2 regions of the Frankia alni ACN14a genome follow, and region 1 is predicted to be linked to the other one. Evidence: riboswitches for the same ligand, from Rfam matches in the RefSeq annotation. Region 1 holds a riboswitch; the other holds the start of a gene.
What was found. Region 1 has a riboswitch for cyclic di-AMP ahead of FRAAL_RS28405 (transglycosylase family protein). Riboswitches for the same ligand answer to the same signal wherever they lie in the genome.
Positions count from the first base shown of each region.

Region 2: another riboswitch for cyclic di-AMP. It lies ahead of FRAAL_RS02805 (C40 family peptidase); the one in region 1 lies ahead of FRAAL_RS28405 (transglycosylase family protein).

Region 1 is NC_008278.1:7,086,026-7,089,215, reverse strand. It holds gene FRAAL_RS28410 (hypothetical protein) at 1-823, shown strand, start outside; gene FRAAL_RS28405 (transglycosylase family protein) at 1,026-1,406, opposite strand; cyclic di-AMP (ydaO/yuaA leader) riboswitch at 1,409-1,584, opposite strand; gene FRAAL_RS28400 (peptide deformylase) at 2,081-3,190, opposite strand, start outside.
Region 2 is NC_008278.1:704,612-707,801, reverse strand. It holds gene corA (magnesium/cobalt transporter CorA) at 1-63, shown strand, start outside; gene FRAAL_RS02810 (hypothetical protein) at 480-863, shown strand; cyclic di-AMP (ydaO/yuaA leader) riboswitch at 1,220-1,397, shown strand; gene FRAAL_RS02805 (C40 family peptidase) at 1,403-2,512, shown strand.

The sequences.
Region 1 (3,190 bases):
GGTGCGGATGATGGCCTGGCCGCTCGTCAGCCTGCCGCCGTTGGTGATGCTGGTGACGGTGTCCCGCCCGGTGTGGCGCTGGGTGCTCGCTTCGGTCACCGTGGGCGCCGCCATGATCGCGGTGAGCCTGCTGACCAACCCACGGGACCCGTTCGCGCTGTCCCACCTGCTCATGCAGCTCTACTACCTGTGGATCATGCAGATCTGCCTGGTCATGGTCGGTCCGTTGCTGTGGAGCACGGCCGATGTCCGCGCCTGGGCCAGTCACTGCGAGCGAGAACTGGTCCGACGCGCCGAGAACCGGGACCGGGTGCGCGAGCGTCGCAGCGTGCTGCTGCGGGCCGTCGAACGGGACGTGGCGCCGTTGCTGGCCGGCGTCGCGGCGGGCCGGCTCGATCCGCAGGCCGACGCCGTGCGCTCGGAATGTGCCCGGCGGGCGGTCGCCGTGCGGCGGCTGCTGTTCGACGACGACGCCGTGCACAGCGCGCTCGGGGAGGCCATCGATGCCGCCGAACGGCACGGCACGGTCGTGTCCAGCCAGATCTCCGGTGGTCTCGACCAGCTTCCCGCCTCGGTGCGCGGCGAGTTCGTCGAGCAGGTGCACCATGCGCTGCGGGTGATGCCGAGCCGCCGGGTCCTGCTCACCGTCACTGCGCAGGCACGTACGGCCAGCCTGTTTCTGTCGTGTTCCTGGCCGGCGGGCCAGTTGCCGCCGGCGCCGTCGGGTCGGGCCATCGACATGATCGTCGACGTCGACGACGGGCAGCTCTGCATGGAGCTGCGCTGGCCGCCCGCGAAGGTGCCGCTCGGGCGGCGGCCATAGCTGGTGGCCGGTAGCTGGTGGCTGGTGCCTGGTTCGGGTGGTGACGGAGCCCCGCCCCCGCTCGGGGGACGGGGCTCCTGACCCGTGCTGGGTCGCGTCGCCTCGCGCCGGCCACGGCTCACGATCTGTCGAGCACGATCCGATCGATCATGTGCGGATCAGAGTCGGCCGAGTGCGGATGTCGGCGCGGTGTGTCGGGGCCTCAGATCCGGTGACCCCAGCAGGGCTTCGACGCGTACCAGGGGCTGGTGCCGGCCTGCGCGTAGAGCTGCCGCGCGCGCTGCCACTGCTCCCCGACGCTGGCGTTCTGGGGCAGACCACGGCCGCCCAGACCGTGCCAGGTGCTGGGCAGGAACTGGAACAGGCCGCCAGCTCCGATGGAGTTGACCGCGTGCGGGTTACCGCCGGATTCGCAGGGGATCACGGCGCGCAGGAAGTGGTCGGCGTTGGTCCCCGCGCTGGCCGGCTGGGACAGCGCGAGGCCGCCGCCGACGGAGGCGGCGAGAGTGGTGGCGATGACTGCGGCCCGGGTGCCGAGCTTGATCCGGTTGAGGCCCCGACCGAGCGAACGAGCGTTGGACATTGAGTTGCCCTTCCCCACGCCTGCGAGGTGAGCTGTCGGGTTCGGGCTGGGAATGCCCGGCCGCGGTTCTCGGCTTCACCCCTAGGACGCCCGACTTCGGCGCCCGGAATTGGTTCCCCCGTCCCTGCCGCAGGTTTGATTCTCATCGGGTGGGGGCAGGGTTCGGCGTGCCACCCGACGTCTGCCATCAGTTGACGGCATGGCGACGAACATAGCTGAGCGTGACCCCGGGAAATCAAGGGTACGTGACGATAGCCACAGTGCGTTCTATCGTCTTTGAATGATCTCGGTTCTGCGGTTTCGCGCCCGCGTGCGCGCCCGATTCTAACGGCCTTCGTGGCCCCGCGGAATGCCTGGATTGCGGTTGGTCGGCCACGCTGACCACAAACCCTTCGCGGTCCGTGGCCGGTTCTCTCCCGGGCGTGGCCGGGGGCGTTCTCTACCCGCGTCGGCGCAGCCGTTAACGGAGTCGAGAAAAATTCCACCGCCGCCCTCGCGCGGAGCGGCTCTTCCGCGCTTTTCCGAACTATACGGCACGCCGCGAGTAGTCCTGTCGAAAGGGGATGTGTCGGTCGGGCGGCCCGGTGATGTCGGTGACCGGGGCTCGGCCGGACGGCGCGGTCGGGCGGCGCGGTCGGACGGGGCGAGACCGACCGGTCGGGTGGTGGCGGAGCTCAGGGGTTGTAGGTCCAGGACGAGCCGGTGCCGCGGTACTGCTCGACCGGGATGGGGACGACCCCGGGGCGCATCCGGTCGGTGTAGAGGCGCCCGTGCAGGTGATCGATCTCGTGGGCGACCAGGCGGGCGAGGCCCTGCCGGTACACCGTGATGTGGCGGCGGCCCGAGGTGTCGGTGTGCTCCACGTGCAGCTCCAGGGACCGCGGGACGATGCCGCGGACGTCGAAGAAGCTCAGGCACCCCTCGTACTGCTCGTCGCTCTCGGGGACGGACTCGATGACGCGCGGGTTGAGCAGGGTGAGGATGTCGCCGTCCGCGGACCGCACGATGGCCGCCGCTCGGTTGATCCCGATCTGGGGCGCGGCGATGCCCATCCCCTTCCCGAACGTGTGCAGAGCGGACACCCGCTCCATGGCCGAGGAGAGCTCGGCGACGACGCGGCGGGCGTCCTCGGCCTCGACGGGCAGCTCGAACGACCGAGCCGGCTGGTGCAGGGAGGGATCGCCGACCTGGACGATGCCCGCCGCGGCCATCTGCCCGCTGGGCCGGGCCACGGTTCGGTCGGCGGGATCCCGGCTCGACGCGACCGCCCGGAAGTTCCATTCCAGGCGATATCTGGCGTGCAGCGGAGGATTGTTCGTGGACCAGGTGAAAACGCGCCTCTTGGCATCATCCGTGCGGGCGATCGCCGTGCGGAACGGGAAGGCGTCCGCGGTCATCGACGTCTCCATGCCCCAGACCACGGGATCGACCTCGGCGGGGAAGTCCAGCACGACCGACAGGAAGCTGGTCGGTACCCGGACGGCCCGCTGGAACCACGGGCCCCACTTCTCCTCGCCGACCCGGTAGCTGTACTCGATCCAGGCTGATTCGCCCGGGTAGAGGGGGAATCGGCCACGATTGTTCTCGAACAGCAGCCAGACCTCCTTCAGCGCATCCCAGTCGGTCTTGACCTGCCAGGACATGCGCTCGTCGCCGCAGTGCGCGCTGAGCTGCAGTTCCTCCCAGCGCAGCGGATTGCTGCGGTAGAGCCGGGCGGCGCGTTCCTGATCTCCGGGAAAGCGGTCGACGGAGATGCGCATCAGGTAGCGGGTCACCGGTTCGAC
Region 2 (3,190 bases), 1.1 Mb from region 1:
GCCGTGATGGCGACGGCCTGCCTGTTTCTGTACCGGGCGTTCAAACGCAACGGCTGGCTCTGACGCCGCCGACGGCCGCCGCGTTTCCCCCGCCACCAGCCCTGCCGCTACTCAACGTCACAGAAGTTGCGGGGTCGGCCGGCGCCCGGCCGGCCGTCGCGCCCTGGCCGTCAGGACGACCCGAACGGGGCGGCCGGCCACTCCTACCCCGACGACGCCGATCCGTTGGGCGACAGGGGGCCCCGAATCGGGCGAAAGAGTCCACAAACAACACAGGGCGTGCTATGCACTCGAAAACCTGGCAAGGGTAGCCGGTCCATAGCTCATTTTCGCTATCAGTTGACTGCCGTGACGTATCCGTACGATGGGTTACACCCGGCCCTCCCCGTCGGTTACCGTTACCAACCGTGTCGGAGCAACCGGGTCTCGTGCCCACCGCTCGGAGCGGTTCCCCGATCCCCCACCCGTCAGGGGAGTACATGCCCTCGTCTGACCCCCAGCGGCGAGAGACCGCCATCCTGCCCGAGCGGGGCGACCTGATCGCCGAGCTCGCCGGGCGACTCGAAGCCCTCGACGCGCTGCTGAACCGGCTCGAGGACGCCGAGCGCCAGGCCGCCGACGCCAGCGAGCACCTCATCCGGACCCGGCGCTGGCAGGAGGACACCGTTCGCACGATCCAGGAGGAGCGGGCCCGCATGCGCCAGCGCCAGCACGCCCTGGACGAGCTCGCCGACCATGCCCGCGCCGCCGTGGCCGCCCTGGCCCACCACCGTTCCCTGCCCCGCGAGGTGCACGAGCTCGCCGTCGAACTCCAGGTGCTCGACGCGGCCGGATTCCTGACCCGGCGCGGCCGGGCCCGATGAGCCCGCGGCCGACCGGGGATACCGGTACCCCCGCCCGCTCGACTACCTGACGTGAGTACGTGGTGCTCGACCGAAGTGACCGGGGTGGGCCCGGGCCTTTGTCGGCGTCGCACGAGCCGTCCGTACCGACCCTCTCGACGAGGGCGGAACCCCAGGCCATACCCGGTTTCCCTGGCCGATCGGGCGGCCGTGGCGGCCGCCGGCACGGGCCGGACCGAGCGTCCCGTCCAGGGGCACTTCGGTGCACACTCGCTGTAGTTGGGAAGGACTAGTGTTTACCCACCCCGTCAAAGTGGACTAGTCTCACGCCGACGTCACGACAACACCGGGCCGAACGCCGAATCCTGCCCCCGGCCACGGTGTCCCCTCCGAGTCGTCATCTGGGGCAGGAGCGGGGGACCCACCTCCATCGGCCGGCACCGACCCGCGGTGCTGGTCTCGGGGTCAAGTCCGATGTGCGTGAAGGCCACGCCTCGGACCGGGCAGCCCAGCCCGAACCCGACAGCTCACTTCGCAGGCGTACGGGAAGGAATACACCGTTGTCCGCGCAAAGCGTGCAGCTCGACGAAGATTCGCGCGTCGCCGGTCGCGGCCGTCACCGCGCCCAGACCGTGCCGCCGGTCGCCCGTAGCCGGGCCCGTGCTCGTGCCTTCGCCGCGATGACCACCGGGACTGTCGCTGTCTCCGGAGTGGCCCTGGCCGGCTGCGCCACCGACGTCCACGCCGACACGGCGTTGGAAGAGTCGCCGAACACCGCCCCGATCACCCTCGCCGCGCAGATCGGCTCGCGTGCCGCCCTGGGTGGCAGCATCGCCGCGGCGGCGGTCAGCGAGCACAGCTCCTCGGGACTCACTCTCGGTGCGGCGAACGGGCTCGACGCCCCGCCCCTGGCCGGCAAGGTCCAGGTCGGCCTGCGGGTGACGAACCCCGACGTGACCGTGAACGCGGACGAGCCGGTCGACATCGGCTTCTCGCTGTACAACGAGGCCACCCACGAGCCGCTGGCGAACCAGCTCGTCAAGGTGCAGGTGAAGCTCCCCACCGGGTGGGCCACCTTCAAGCACCTCCAGACGAACGCGCAGGGCTACGCGTCCTACACGGCGCGGGTGCTCACCACGACGAACGTCACGGCGATCTTCGATGGCACCGACGCCCTGCAGTCCGCCCACTCGGTCAACGACGCGACCCTGAACGTGCGCCCGCAGCGGGCCCCGCTCGCCGGTGTCTCGGCCCGCCTGGGCAGCCTCTCCGGCGGCGTCTCCGTCGGTTCCCCCCAGGTGTCCGTGCCGGTGCCGTCCAGCTCGATCGGCGCGAAGGCCGTCTACCTGGCCTCCCTGCAGGCGGGCAAGCCGTACGTCTACGGCGCCGACGGCCCGAGCTCGTTCGACTGCTCCGGGCTCGTCCAGTACGTCTTCAAGCAGCTCGGCAAGAGCCTGCCGCGGACCACGGACGCCCAGTTTGCCGCCACCACCCGGGTGTCGCAGTACAACAAGCAGCCCGGCGACCTGATCTTCCTCGGCTCGCCCGGAGACATCTACCACGTCGGCATCTACGCCGGCGACGGCAAGATGTGGGTCGCCCCGCACACGGGCAGCGTCGTGAAGCTCCAGTCGATCTACACCACCTCCTACTACGTCGGACGCGTCTAAGAGCGTTCACGCCAGCGCACGGTGCCCTGCGGTGCGGCGCCGGCCCTGCGGTGGTCACCTCGTCCGGCTGGAAGTGCGACGAAGCCCGTCCAGCCCCGAGCCGATCGCGACGCGGCCTCCCCCTCCGGTCGCGCGTGCGGTCAGATCGCCGGTCAGGCCTCGGTTCACCGCGCGTCCGTACACCGTCGTGCCCGCCCCGCCGGGCCTGCTCCCCCCGGCAGGCGGAAGGTGCGCATCGCCGAACCGTCCGGGTCATCATCGCGGCTGCCCCGGACGCTGTTCCACGACGCGGCCGACGCCGAGACTCCGTTGACGCCGAGACACCACCGACGCCGAGACACCGCCGGACCACCTGCACCCGGTCCGCGCGCCCGCCGAAGCCGGGCGGCGTCGTAGTCCTGGCCGAGCCGGGACCAGCTCCAGTACGCGGGCCCTGCCATCGCCCGCGGCACCACGACCCGACCTCGCTTCCGTGCCAGCCGGGCAACGCCTCCTTCCGGCCGGACGGACGTCAGATCTCCCCCCCATCTGACGTCCGTCCGGCCGGAAGGCCCCCGACCCCGCCGGCCTTCCCTCGGATTCCCCCCCCATCCGCAGCGGGAGGCCGGCGGGCCCTCGGGTTCCATCCGGCCACTGAGGTCCGCCGATGCCGCTACCCCCCTCCCGGCGGCATCGGCG